DNA from 2 places in the Terrabacter sp. 2RAF25 genome. Region 2 is predicted to be linked to the other one. Evidence: predicted binding sites of a transcription regulator. Region 2 holds the regulator's gene; the other holds the start of a gene.
What was found. The regulator HspR, encoded in region 2, represses chaperone genes until heat shock. The targets are predictions, from matches to a motif close to AAGTTGAGTCNNNNNGACTCAACTT.

Region 1: a site for HspR is predicted at 5,927-5,951, ahead of AB4091_RS08350 (Hsp20/alpha crystallin family protein). Genes of this name have one in related genera too.

The regions. Positions count from the first base shown of each region.
Region 1 covers NZ_JBFRGJ010000002.1:1,085,730-1,092,891, forward strand. The annotation lists gene AB4091_RS08325 (hypothetical protein) at 118-1,803, shown strand; gene AB4091_RS08330 (hypothetical protein) at 1,903-2,334, shown strand; gene AB4091_RS08335 (DNA polymerase IV) at 2,373-3,455, shown strand; gene AB4091_RS08340 (MarR family winged helix-turn-helix transcriptional regulator) at 3,481-3,918, opposite strand; gene AB4091_RS08345 (MFS transporter) at 4,061-5,284, shown strand; gene AB4091_RS08350 (Hsp20/alpha crystallin family protein) at 5,366-5,878, opposite strand; gene AB4091_RS08355 (FAD-binding dehydrogenase) at 6,012-7,162, opposite strand, start outside.
Region 2 covers NZ_JBFRGJ010000014.1:4,635-11,796, forward strand. The annotation lists gene AB4091_RS21275 (PQQ-dependent sugar dehydrogenase) at 1-712, opposite strand, end outside; gene dnaK (molecular chaperone DnaK) at 939-2,849, shown strand; gene AB4091_RS21285 (nucleotide exchange factor GrpE) at 2,846-3,565, shown strand; gene AB4091_RS21290 (DnaJ C-terminal domain-containing protein) at 3,655-4,671, shown strand; gene AB4091_RS21295 (heat shock protein transcriptional repressor HspR) at 4,745-5,206, shown strand; gene AB4091_RS21300 (ATP-binding protein) at 5,390-7,162, shown strand, end outside.

The sequences.
Region 1 (7,162 bases), on a different contig from region 2:
ACTTTGCCTGCCTTTTACCATTTGCGGTACAAAACGTGACTCTGCACCGTACTGTTCTGCTATGAGAGGTCCCGCTCATCGAGCGGGCCGCGCGCTGACGCAGGAGAAGTGAGTCCGGTGACCACGCACACGACGCCCACGCACGGCACTCCGCCGCGCCCGGCATGGTCCGCGTCGGCCGATGTCGACCGCTGGCTGCCCGACCCCTCCTGGCCCGTCCCGCCGCGCGGCTGGCAGCTCTGGGCCGCCGCCGGCGCGCCCTCCCGGAGCCCCCGCGCCGAGCGTCCCGGCAGCGATGGTCACGACGGGGGCCACGGGGGCGACCAAGGTGGCGACAAGGGTGGCGTCAAGGCTGACGACAAGGCTGACGACAAGGCTGACGACAAGGCTGACGACCGGGGTGGTGAACGGGCAGGACGTGACGTGGAGCCCGCTTTCCCCCACACTGTTCCCGTGACGTCCGAAATGTCCGCTTTCGCCGTGCTCGAGGAGCCCTCGTTCACGCTGCCGGCCAGGCCTGGTCTGCTGGCCCCCGAGCCGGTCGACCTGCTCGCCGACCCCGAGCCCCGCCGGCTGCCCGAGGGGACGGTGTCGGGTTTCGCGGTCATCGGTGCGCTCGTCGCCTTCAGCTGCCTCGTGGGCGGCCTCACCGCCGGCCTCGTCGTCATCGGCGTCTCGACCCTGCTCGCGGCCACCGCCGCGATCGTCCGTGGCGACGTGTCGCTCTCACCCGTCGGTGGCCAGCGGGGTGCAGCAGTGCTGCTCGGTGCCGCCGTCACCGCCCTCATCGTCGGTTCCGTCACCACGCACGAGCGTCGTCCCGCACCCGAGGTCGCGGGTGGCGTGCCCGTTCCCGTCAGCTCACCGTTCGCGGTCAGCACCCGGACCGCGTATGCCGCCGTGCCCCCGCCCGGCGACCCCGCCGGGTCCGCCGGATCCGCCGGGTCCGCTGGATCGGCCGCCGCTTCGCACGGCTCGTCCAACCCGTCGGCGAGTGGCACGGCCGGCGCCCGTCCGGTCACCTCCCACGTCGCGGCTCCGGCCGTGACGCCTGCTGCGGTGCCCACACCGTCTCCGGCTTCTTCGTCGCCGGCAGCGCCGTCGGTCACCGCCCCGGGCCTGACCCTCTCTCTCGATGCGCTCAGTCCGAAGGTCGACCAGGTCGACCAGGTCGATGTGCAGGTCGGTCACCAGGCCGACGACCAGGGCTCCGGCACGAACGCCGGCAAGGGCTCCGGCACGAACGCCGGCAAGGGCTCCGGCACGAACGCCGGCAAGGGCTCCGGCAAGGGCTCCGACAAGAACGCCGGCAAGGGGACCGGCGCTGACGCCAGCAAGGCTGCCGAGAAGGCGGCGAAGAAGGCCGCCGAGAAGGCTGCGAAGGCGCGCGAGAAGGCAGCCAAGGCCGCCCTCGCCAAGGCGGCCAAGGCTGCCGCGGCCGAGGCCAGGCAGGCTCGGGCCGCGGTCCAGGGTGCGACGAAGGGCGCCGTCTCGGACAGCACGTCGGTCCGCGGACTCAGCTCGACGTCGACCTCGCGCAACGCCCTCGGCGTCGTGAAGAAGGCCGGGAAGACTGCCGGGGCCACGATCGTCGGCGTCCAGACGAAGTCAGCGGCAAAGGCAGGCGCGAAGGTCGCTCAGAAGGACGCGAAGCTCGCGACGAAGTCCGCGAAGCAGGCTGTGAAGCAGGGCGCGAAGAACGCTGCGGGGAAGGCATCGACGAAGGCCGCCAACAAGGCCGCCAACAAGGCCGCCAAGAAGGCCGCCACGTCGTCGCGCGCGTCGGCGACGTCCGGACGCTGACGACTCGTTGCCGGCCTCGGCGGCCCTCGGCGGCAAACCCAGAGGCCCCGAGCAGCAGGCCTCTGCCTCAACGGCGCTCGCGTGTGCCACAGTGACCTCGTGGCGCACTCAATGACCCGGGGCACGATCATCTGGTTCGTCGGTTCCGCGATCGTGGGCGCGGCCGCCGGCGGGCTGCACCTGCTCCGTTCCGAGCTCGGTGGCGCCCACACCGGTGTGCCCCTCGCCGTCGGGGCGTTCGGGCTGACCGCGCTGGCGGCGGCGATGCTCTTCCACGGAGTGATGCTGGCCGCTCGTGAGCAGGACGCCGCGGCCGGCCCGGTCGCGTCCGACGACGCGTGGGCTGCAGATTCGTTGCCCGGTCAGGGCGACCGCCCGGGATCCAGATCCGCCGGAGTCCCCGAGAACGCCGAGGAACCTGACGGGTCCGAGGCGCCCGAGCCTCCGGCCGTCTACACCTTCCGGGCCGGCAAGCCGGTCGCCGATCGCTCGGCCCGACCTGCCAAGCGCGACCGCCCTTCGCGCGGTTGACCGGCTGACCTGTCGGTCCGCGTGGGCACAATGGCGACATGAGCGCCGACCCGGCCCACTGGGTGCTGCACGTCGACCTCGACCAGTTCATCGCAGCGGTCGAGGTGCTCCGACGTCCCGACCTCGTCGGCAGGCCCGTCATCGTCGGCGGGCGCGGCGACCCCACCGAGCGGGCCGTCGTGTCCACCGCCAGCTACGAGGCCCGCCAGTTCGGCGTCGGCTCCGGTATGCCGCTTCGCCTGGCGGCGCGCAAGGTGCCCGACGCCGTCATCCTCCCGGTCGACGCGCCCGCCTACACCGAGGCGTCCGAGCGGGTGATGGAGACGCTGCGCGGGCTCGGCGTCGTCGTCGAGGTGCTCGGCTGGGACGAGGCGTTTCTCGGGGTGCAGACCGACGACCCCGAGGCCTTCGCGCAACGGGTCCGCGATGCCGTGCTCGACGTCACCGCCCTGCACAGCTCGGTCGGCATCGGCGACAACAAGGTGCGGGCCAAGATCGCGACGGGCTTCGGCAAGCCACGCGGTGTCTTCCGGCTGACGCGCGACAATTGGTTCGAGGTCATGGGAGACCGGCCGACGATCGCGCTGTGGGGCGTCGGCTCCAAGGTCTCGAAGCGTCTCGCCTCGCACGAGATCGAGACCGTGCGGCAGCTCGCCGAGGCCGACGAGGCCGTGCTCGTCGGCGAGTTCGGGCCGCGGATGGGTGTCTGGTATTCCCAGCTGGGTCGGGGCATGGGGTCGGCCGTCGTCGACGACACCCCGTGGGTCGCGCGCGGGCACAGCCGCGAGACCACCTACCAGCGCAACCTGACGACACCCGACGAGGTGCGCGACGCCGTGCGCGAGCTCGCCGCCCAGGCCTTCGACGACACCGTGAAGGAGGGCCGGCCCGTCTTCCGGGTCACCCTCAAGGTGCGCTACGCGCCGTTCTTCACCCAGACGAGAGCCCGCAAGCTCAAGGCCCCGACGTCCGATCGCGCCGACGTCGTCGAGGCGGCCGTGGCGTTGGCGGCGATGCTCGACCCCGAACGCGAGGTGCGCCTGCTCGGCGTCCGCGCCGAGATGGTCATGCCCGACGAGGGCGACCCGGTCGAGCGCACCCCGGTCCGCGGGCGCCTCTGAGCCGCGGGCGCCTCGGGGCAGCGCGTCAGGACCCGTGCAGGAAGTCGACGAGCGCCGCGAGCTCGGGCACCTCACCGGCGCTGCCGAGGGACTCCTCCAGCACGGCGTCGTGGGTCGGGCGGGCCTGGGCGTGCAGGCGGCGACCCGCTGCCGTGAGCTCGGTGTAGATGCCGCGCCGGTCGTCGGCGCAGAGCACCCGCGTCAGCAGCCCGCGGTCCTCGAGCCGGTTGACGAGACGCGTCGTCGCCGACGAGGAGAGGGCGGCAGCACGGGCCAGCTGTGACATGCGCATGTGCCACCCGTCCTGCCGCGACAGGGCGTCGAGCACCGTGAACTCGACGACCGAGAGCTCGTGCCGGCGGACGAGCTCACGCTCGAGCGCGGCCTCGATGTGGCCGTGCAGGGCGGCGAGGGTGCGCCACCCCGTGGCGCGCACCTCGACGGCGGTGTCTGCGATTCCCATGCGCCGATCATATCGCGCGTTTGCAATATGCCGCGCATGCAACTAACGTCTCGCCGGTCAAGTAGTTGCACACGCGGCATACCGGCGAAACCAGCGAGGCTTGCCCCGGCGCCCGCATCCTCCTCGGAAGGACCAGGAACACATGCCACTCGGTCTCATCGCCCTCGCTCTCGGGGCGTTCGGCATCGGCCTGACGGAGTTCGTCATCGCGGGTCTCCTCACCTCGGTCGCCACCGACCTCGACGTCAGCATCCCCGCGGCCGGCTATCTCGTCAGCGGCTACGCCCTCGCGGTCGTCGTAGGGGCGCTGTCCCTGCCGCCCCTGCTCGCACGCTGGCGCCCGAAGCGGGCGCTGCTGCTGCTCATGACCCTCTTCGTCATCGGCAACAGCCTGTCGGCCGTCGCGCCCGGGTATGCCGCACTGCTCGCCGGACGTGTCGTCGCAGCCTTCGCACACGGTGCGTTCTTCGGCATCGGCGCCGTGCTCGCCGCCTCCCTCGTGGCCGCCCACCGCAAGGCGGGCGCCATCTCCATCATGTTCGGCGGCCTCACCCTCGCCAACGTCCTGGGCGTGCCGCTCGGCACCTTCGTCGGCCAGCAGTGGGGCTGGCGCGCCACCTTCGCGCTCATCGCTGCCGTCGGTGTCGTCGCCGCCGGTGGCATCGCGGCCCTCGTCCCGAACACCGGCGCGGATGCTGCGGCCGACGGCCACGCCGCTACGCAAGGTCTGCGGGCCGAGCTCGCGGCGTTCCGAAACGGCCAGGTGTGGCTCTCGCTCGGCATGACGGTGCTCGTCTTCGGCGGCATGTTCGGCGCGTTCATGTACGTCGAGCCGCTGCTCACCCGCGTCACCGGTTTCGATGAGACCGCCGTGCCGTGGCTGCTCGTCCTCTTCGGGGTCGGGCTCTTCGTCGGCAACCTGCTCGGCGGCCGCTGGGCCGACCGCGCCCTGTCGCGCACCCTCGTGCTCCTCACCGTGGCGCTCGGCGTCTCGCTCGTGGGCTTCGCGCTGCTTGCGCAGAGCCCGCTGGGTGCGGCCGCCATGCTGATGGCGATGGGCTTCTTCGGGTTCGCGACGGTGCCCGGCCTGCAGATGCGGGTGCTCGCCCACGCGGCCGGCGCCCCGACCATGGCCTCGTCGGCCAACATCGCCGCGTTCAACCTCGGCAACTTCCTCGGCGTCTGGGTCTCGGGCCTGGCCATCGCCGGAGGGCTCGGCTGGACCTCGCCGCTCTGGGTCGGTGCCGGCTTCGCCGGCCTCGGGCTGCTCGTGATCGTCGTGGCCTCCGCGGCCGAGCGGCACGCGGGTCGCAGGCGCGCCGTCGGCGTCGCGGTCACGGACGACGTGCTCGCCGTGACCGGCTAGGCCGAGGCCGGGTCGACAGGGAGCGTGAGGGCCCGGCGTGCGACCGCCGGGCCCTGCTTCGCCAGCTGGGGCCCCCGTCTGTCAGACCGACGCGGGGGACGAGGTGTGCTGCGGGTCCGATGCCTGCGCCTCGGACGACTCGATGGTGCGGCGTGCGTCGTTGCCGTCGCCCCGGGAGCCGGCGTGCGAGACGGTGATGCGCCGTGGCTTGGCCTCCTCGGCGACCGGGATCGTCAGGGAGAGGACGCCGTCGCGGTAGTCGGCCTGGATGCGGTCGAGGGCGAGGCCGCGGCCGAGCGAGAGCTGCCGGGCGAAGGTGCCGGTGGGTCGTTCGCGCGAGAGCCACTGGGCGCCCTCCGCCTCGGGCGGCTGGCGTTCGGCGCGGACGGTCAGCGTGCGGTCCTCGACGTCGATGTCGATGCTCGACGGGTCGACCCCGGGCAGGTCGATGTGGGCGATGAAGCTCTCGCCGGACCGGTAGAGGTCCATCGGCATGATCGATCCGGATGTGGACGCCCCGCGCAGGCCCTCGCCCAGGAGGCGGTCGAACGTGCGGTCGATGGAGCGGAACGGGTCGAAGGTGGTGGTGCTCATGGCTACTCCTCGGAGAACGGGGCCGATCCGATCGGCCTCCCGGAACCTTTCTTGAGTGGAAACCGCTCAACTTCGTGCTTGTTCTCCTGTTGTAGACGATCCCGGCGGGGGTCGTCAAGAGCAGCGCCGGGGCTCAGAGCGCGGCCGCCACCGATCGCCCTGCGGTGCGCCCGCTGAAGAGGCAACCGCCGAGGAAGGTGCCCTCGAGCGAGTTGTAGCCGTGCATGCCGCCGCCGCCGAAGCCCGCCACCTCACCGGCCGCGTAGATGCCGGGCAGCGGTTCGCCGCCGGGCCGGAGGACGCGGCCGGCCAGGTCGGTCTCCAGGCCGCCGAGCGTCTTGCGCGTGAGGATGTTGAGGCGCACCGCCACCAGTGGACCGGCCTTGGGGTCGAGCAGCCGGTGAGGGCTCGCCACGCGGATCAGCTTGTCGCCGCGGTAGTTGCGCGCGCCGCGCACCGCGGTGATCTGGGCGTCCTTGGTGAAGTCGTTGTCGATCTCGTTGTCTCGGGCGACGATCGTGCGGCGCAGCGACTCGAGGTCGATGAGGTCGTCACCCGTGAGGGCGTTCATCCCCCGCACGAGCTCCTCGAGGGTGCGGGCGACGACGAAGTCCTCGCCCTTGCGCATGAACGCGTCGACCGGTGCCGGAGCCCCGCTGCGCGCCCGCCCCAGGACCTGCCGGACGTCCTTGCCGGTGAGGTCGGGGTTCTGCTCCGAGCCGGAGAGGGCGAACTCCTTCTCGATGATCTTCTGGGTGAGCACGAACCACGAGTAGTCGTAGCCGGTGCGCAGGATGTGCCCCAGCGTGCCGAGCGTGTCGAAGCCGGGGAAGAAGGGGGCCGGGAAGCGCCGGCCGCGCGCGTCGAGCCACAGCGAGGACGGCCCGGGCAGGATGCGGATGCCGTGGTTGTGCCAGACGGGGTCCCAGTTGCGCAGACCCTCGGTGTAGTGCCACATCCGGTCGGGGTTGATGACGTTGCCGCCGGCCTGCTGGGTGATGCCGAGCATGCGCCCGTCGACGTGTGCCGGCACGCCGGCGACCATCCGCGCAGGGGGTGTGCCGAGCCGCTCCGGCCAGGCTCGGCGGACGAGGTCGTGATCGCCGCCGATGCCGCCGCTCGTGACGACCACGGCCTGGGCGGTGATCTCGAAGTCACCCACTTCCTCGCGGCTGCTCGGCCGGCCACGGTCGGCGCCGTCGGGCGCGAGGAGGCTCCCGCGTACGCCGGTGACCGTCCCGCCGGACACGACCAGGTCGTCGACGCGGTGCCGGAACGCCAGCG
Region 2 (7,162 bases):
AGAGGTAGCCGTCGGGGCCGAAGGCGATGCGCCCGCCGTTGTGGTGCACGTTGTGCGGGATCCCCCTGACGAGCACCCGCGGGGTGCCGAGCTGGCGACCCGTCGGTGCGGACTGGTCCCACGGGATCGCCGCAATCCGGTTGTCGCCGGACGTGGAGTAGTACGCGTACACGAGGCGGTCGCGCGTGAACGCCGGTGACACGGCGATGCCGAGCAGACCCGCCTCGCCCTGCTGGGCGACGTTCGAGACGACGCCGGGCACGGTGCCCACGCGGGTGAGGCGACCCGCGGCGACGTCGAGGCGTGAGATCTGGTAGGTGTCGCGCGCCGAGACGAGGACGGTTCCGTCGGGCAGCCGGGCCAGGCCCCACGGCACGTCGATCCCGGTGGCCAGGGTGCGCAGGACCGTCGCCGTCCCCGTCGGCCGTCCCGGCGCCGACGTGGGTGGCGCGCTCGTCGGGGTGGTCGGCCTGCTCGAGGTCGCCGGGGGCGTACGCGTCGTTGCCCCGGTCTCGGAGGTGGTCACCGCGCTGGTGGTCGCGACCGTCGCGGCCGGCGGTGACGACGGTGACGACGTCGAGGACGGGCCCGCTGTCGTGGCGCCGGTGGTCGGTGGGGCTGACGAGCAGGCGGTCACCGCCCCACCGGTCAGGCCGAGGGCGATGGCCGCCGCGAGTGCGGTGCGTGCCGTGCGGGTCGTGTGCGTCGCCATGGGGCACCTCCGTTGTCGAAGGTAGCGACCGCGCCTGTGCATGCCGAGCCGCCGTCGTCGGGAACAATCCCTCCGAACCGAGAGTTGAGTCTGGTGAGCGCAAGATTTGCGAGTCCGGCTTTGACAATCACGGCCCGGTCGGAGCACATTGAGCGAGGGCCGGTTCCGGGGCAGTCAGCCCGGACCGGCATAGACCGGATCCACCCAGACCATCAAGGAGTCACCCATGGCACGTGCCGTCGGCATCGACCTCGGTACCACCAACTCGGCCGTCTCCGTCCTCGAGGGCGGCGAGCCGAGCATCATCGCGAACGCCGAGGGCGGGCGCACGACGCCGTCCGTCGTCGCGTTCTCCAAGAACGGCGAGGTGCTCGTCGGCGAGGTCGCCAAGCGCCAGGCCGTCACCAACGTCGACCGGACGATCCGCTCCGTCAAGCGCCACATGGGCACCGACTGGAAGTCGCCCGAGATCGACGGCAAGACCTACACCGCGCAGGAGATCAGCGCCCGCATCCTCCAGAAGCTCAAGCGTGACGCCGAGTCCTACCTCGGCGAGACCGTGACCGACGCCGTCATCACCGTCCCCGCGTACTTCGACGACGCCGAGCGCCAGGCCACCAAGGAGGCCGGCGAGATCGCGGGCCTCAACGTGCTGCGCATCGTCAACGAGCCCACCGCTGCGGCGCTCGCGTACGGCCTCGACAAGGGCAAGGAGGACGAGCTCATCCTCGTCTTCGACCTCGGCGGCGGCACGTTCGACGTGTCCCTCCTCGAGGTCGGCAAGGACGCCGAGGACGGCTTCGCCACGATCCAGGTGCGTGCCACCAACGGTGACAACCACCTCGGTGGTGACGACTGGGACGACGTCGTCGTCCAGCACCTCATCACCCAGGTCAAGAACAAGACGGGCCAGGACCTCTCCAAGGACAAGATCGCGATGCAGCGCCTCCGCGACGAGGCCGAGCGCGCCAAGAAGGAGCTCTCCACCGCGACGAGCACCAACATCTCGGCGCAGTACATCTCGATGACGCCCGAGGGCCCGATCCACCTCGACGAGAGCCTCACCCGTGCGCAGTTCGAGCAGATGACGAAGTCGCTCCTCGACCGCACCAAGGCGCCGTTCCACAAGGTCATCGAGGACGCCGGCATCAAGGTGGCCGACATCGACCACGTCGTGCTCGTCGGCGGTTCCACCCGTATGCCGGCCGTCACGAACCTCGTCACCGAGCTGACCGGCGGCAAGGCCCCCAACAAGGGCGTCAACCCCGACGAGGTCGTCGCCATGGGCGCGAGCCTGCAGGCCGGTGTCCTCAAGGGTGAGCGCAAGGACGTCCTGCTCATCGACGTCACGCCGCTCTCGCTCGGCATCGAGACCAAGGGTGGCCTGTTCACCAAGCTCATCGAGCGCAACACCGCCATCCCGACGAAGCGCTCGGAGATCTTCAGCACCGCCGACGACAACCAGCCGTCGGTCCTCATCCAGGTCTTCCAGGGTGAGCGCGAGATCGCCCAGCACAACAAGTCGCTCGGCACCTTCGAGCTGACCGGCATCGCGCCGGCGCCGCGCGGCGTGCCGAAGATCGAGGTCACCTTCGACATCGACGCCAACGGCATCGTCAACGTCAGTGCCAAGGACCAGGGCACCGGCAAGGAGCAGAAGATGACGATCACCGGCGGCTCGGCCCTGTCGAAGGAAGAGATCGACAAGATGGTCAAGGACGCCGAGGCGCACGCCGACGAGGACAGGAAGCGTCGCGAGGAGGCCGAGGTGCGCAACCAGGCCGAGCAGCTCGTCTTCTCGACCGAGTCGTTCCTCAAGGAGTCCGGCGACAAGGTCCCGGCCGACGTCAAGACGCCGGTCGAGGAGTCGCTCGCCGACCTCAAGGCCGCGATCGCCGAGGGTTCCGAGGCGAGCGCCGACGACATCAAGGCCAAGGTCGAGGACCTCAACACGAAGTCGCAGGCCATGGGCCAGGCGGTCTACGCGTCCGAGCAGGCGAACGCCGGTGCAGCGGGTTCCGCTGAGGCGCAGGACGGTTCGCACGCCGGCGGGTCGGCCGGCGAGTCCGCTGGCGCCGACGACGACGTGGTCGACGCCGAGGTCGTCGACGACGACGAGGCCAAGGAAGCCAAGTGACCGAGTCGACCGGGCCCGCGAGCAACGGCACGACGGGCGAGCAGCCCGACGTGACCGCCACGGGTGCGCAGGGTGCCGGCAGCGGTGACGCTGCCGGCACCCCGGCGCCCGGCACGCGCCCTGCTGCTTCCGAGCAGGGGCAAGCGCCGGCCGGTGACAAGCGCCACCACACGTACTACGAAGGGGGCGCCGGCGCCTCGTCGGAGCCGGGCGGCGAGGACGAGTACGACCACGCCCCAGACGGTTCCGCTGCATCGGCCGAGTCCGAAGGTGTCGCCCTCGCCGAGGAGGACACCATGGCCGCGACGCTGCTCGCCGACCTGCAGCGCCTGCAGGCCGAGTACGTCAACTACAAGAAGCGCGTCGACCGCGACCGTGAGGTCATTCGCCACTCGGCGGTCGGCAGCGTCGTCGAGTCGCTGCTGCCGGTGCTCGACGACATCCACATGGCCCGGCAGGCCGGCGACCTCTCCGGGGGTCCCTTCGCGGCCATCGCCGACAAGCTCGAGGCGACGCTCGGCCGCTACGGCGTCGAGCGCCTCGGCGAGGCCGGCCAGGAGTTCGACCCGAAGGTGCACGAGGCCCTCATGCACGTCGAGGCCGAGCTGCCCGAGGGGGCGACGGGCACCACCGTCGTCCAGGTGCTCCAGCCGGGCTACCGCATCGGTGACCGGCTCGTCCGCGCCGCGCGGGTGTCGGTTGCCGACCCGGCCTGACACGTCCGCCGCCGGGCTGCACGCGCAGCCCGGCGGCATACCCGATGATGGGAGCAGGGTGAAGCCCACCGAGACCAAGGAGGTGCGCCATGGCTAGCCAGGACTGGTTCGAGAAGGACTTCTACGGCATCCTCGGCGTGCCCCAGGACGCCGACGCGGCGACGATCAAGAAGACCTACCGCAAGCTCGCCCGCACGATGCACCCCGACCACAACGTCGGTGACGCCAAGGCGGAGGAGCGCTTCAAGGAGATCGGCGAGGCGTATGCCGTCCTGTCCGACCCCGAGCAGCGCCGCGAGTACGACGCCATCCGTGCCATGTCGCACGGCGGCGCCCGCTTCACGGCGGGTGGCCCCGGCGGCGGCGGCGCCGGCTTCGAGGACATCTTCTCCGCGTTCGGGGGTCCGGGCGGTCCCGGCGGACAGCGCGTGCGCTTCAACACCGGCGGTGCCGGCGGCCAGCCGAACCTCGAGGACATCCTCGGGCAGATGTTCGGTGGCGGAGCGGGCGCGCCCGGTGCGGGCTACGGCGGCTACGGCGCCCCCGCAGGGCCTCGTGCCGGTGCCGACGTGCAGGCCAGCACGCGCATCGGTTTCCGCGACGCGGTCGAGGGCTCGACCGTCTCGCTCAGCTCTCCCGATCTCGGCCGCGTCAACGCCCGCATCCCCGCCGGTGTCAAGGACGGCCAGCGGATCCGCCTGCGCGGCAAGGGCCGTCAGGGCGACCCCGGCGCTCCGGCCGGTGACCTCATCCTCACGGTGGCCGTCGACAAGCACCCCGTGTTCGGTCGCGACGGCGACAACCTGACGATCGACCTGCCGGTCACCTTCGCCGAGGCCGCCCTAGGCGCGACCGTGGCGGTGCCGACGCTGGACGGCGGCCAGGTCAAGGTGAAGGTGGCTGCGGGCACCCCGAGCGGCCGCGTGCTGCGGCTCAAGGGACGAGGCGTCAAGCGCGGCGACCACACCGGCGACCTGCTCGCCAAGGTGCAGGTCGTCGTGCCGCAGCGGCTCACCGACGAGGCCCGCGAGGCCGTCGAGAAGATGGCGGCGGCCGAGAGCGGCCACGACCCACGGGCCGAGCTGTTCGAGCGCGCCCGCGCCTGACGGCATACGCCCCGGGTGACCGTGGGCGACGACTGACGACCGACGACTGGCGACCGAGATGGAGGTGACGAGGATGGCTCGCAGGAGCGCCAGGCCCGGTGGGCACGACGACGACGCACCCGTCTTCGTCATCTCCGTCGCGGCCGAGCTGGCCGGCATGCACGCGCAGACCCTGCGCCAGTACGACCGGCTCGGCCTCGTCTCGCCCTCACGCACCCGCGGCGGCGGTCGGCGCTACAGCACGCGCGACGTCGCTCTGCTGCGCGAGGTCCAGCGGCTCTCCCACGAGGGTGTCTCGCTGGCCGGCATCCAGCGCATCCTCGACCTCGAGAACCACGTGAGCGCGCTCCAGTCCCGGGTCGACGAGCTCACCGCCGAGGTGTCCGCGACCCGGGCAGCGCTCGCGGCGGGGGTCTCGGGCACCCGGGTCTTCGCCGTCGGGCCCAGGGGTGAGGTCGTGGCGGTGCGCCCGGGTCAGCGGCCGCCGCGCACGCCGGCTTCGCAGGCGCTCGTGGTCTGGCGCCCGGAGCGCTAGGCGGGGCCCGACCGCCGGCCGCACGGCAGCCCGGCTCGAGGCCGCCGCGATGACGGTGCCGTGTGCAACACTGTGCCAGCCTCGAGCAGACGGGGTGTCATCACCGCTTGATGCCGCCGGAGGCAGTTGCGTGTTCCATTTTCCGGAGGTCGTGTGACCCCTCACCACCCTGACGGTGACGCCGTGGACGGTGTCACGGGGGCCGAGTTCGGCGTGCCCGTTTCGCGCTCGGCCGAGATGCAGGAGCTCTTCCTCCGCACCGACTGGTCCACCACGTCGCTGGGGCCGGTCGAGACCTGGCCCGCGAACCTCCGCTCCATCGCCGACATCTGCCTGTCGTCGGGCTTTCCCATGCTCGTGTGCTGGGGTCCCGAGCTGGCCATGGTCTACAACGACGGCTACCGCACCCTGCTCGGACGGAGCAAGCACCCTGCGGCCTTCGGCCGGCCCGTGGCACAGGTCTGGCCCGAGGTCTGGGACGTCATCGGCCCCATGTTCGACGGCGTCCTCGACGGCGGGCCGGCGACCTGGGTCGAGGACGAGCTGCTCGTCGTCGACCGCTCCGGCTTCCTCGAGGAGGCCTACTTCACGTGGTCCTACGGCGCCATCCACGACGCTGAGGGCAACGTCGCCGGCATCCTCAACGTCGCCGTCGAGACCACCGACAAGGTGTTGGCAGTGCGCCGGGCCGGTGCCGCGCTCGAGCTGTTCCAGTCGCTCACCAGCGGTCCGGCGCCGGAGACCCGGGAGCAGGTGCGCGACCGCGCCCTGGCGGTGCTCCGCGCGCGCACGGCGGACCACCTCGACGCCGACCTGGTCTGGACGGAGGGCGACGCCGGCGTCGCCGCCACGGAGCCGTCAGCGGTCGGTGCCGACCTCGTCGTCCACGTCGTCCCCGTCCTCGAACCCGGGTCGGCAGAACCCGCCGCGCTGCTGCGGCTGGACGCCAACCCACGCCGCCCCTGGGACGCGCAGCTGCAGGCATACGCCGAGCTCTGCGCCTCGCACGTCGCGATGGCCCTGAGCGGGGTCCGCCGACGCGCAGACGACCGGCAGCGCGAGGAGGCCCTCGCCGAGCTCGACGTCGCGAAGTCCGACTTCTTCGCCAACGTCAGCCACGAGCTGCGCACGCCGCTCGCCCTCATCGCCGGACCGGTCCAGGACGCCCTCGTCTCGGACGGCCTCGACCACGACACGCGTCGTCGGTTCGAGATGATCGCCCGCAACACCGACCGACTCACCGGCCTCGTCGACCGCATCCTCGACCTCACTCGTGTCGAGGCCGGCGCCGTCGAGCCGCACTGGGTCGCCGTCGACGTCATGACCGTGACCAGCGGCATCGCCGCCAACTTCCGTCCCGCGATCGAGCGGATGGGACTCGAGTTCGCCGTCGAGTGCGACGACCTCGGGCGTGAGGCGCACGTCGACCTCGACATGTTCGAACGCATCGTGCTCAACCTGCTGTCCAACGCGCTCAAGTTCACGCCACGCGGCCGCATCGGGCTGCGCCTCACGGGCGACAGCCGTGGCTACGAGGTGTCGGTGAGCGACACCGGCATCGGCATCCCCGAGAAGGACCGCGAGCACGTCTTCGACCGGTTCCGGCAGCTCGCCGGCAGCGACGACCGACGCTCGCGCGAGGGCGCCGGCATCGGGCTGTCCATCGTCCGCCAGCTCGTCGGGCTGCTCGGTGGCAGCATCAGCCTGCACTCCGCGGAGGGGCAGGGGAGCACCTTCTCGGTCCGTCTGCCGTGGGGGGTGCCCCCGACCCGCACCGCCAGCCGTCCCTCGATCACCCCGCGGACGGCACAGTCGTTCATCAGTGAGGCCGCGGCATGGGACGGGCCCGGTCCGGACGACGACGAGGCTGGGCCGCCCGAGCGGCACGAGGGGCCCGAGCAGGCCGCACGCGCCGGTGCCGGCGAGCCGGCCGTCGCGGTTCGCCCGACCCTCCTC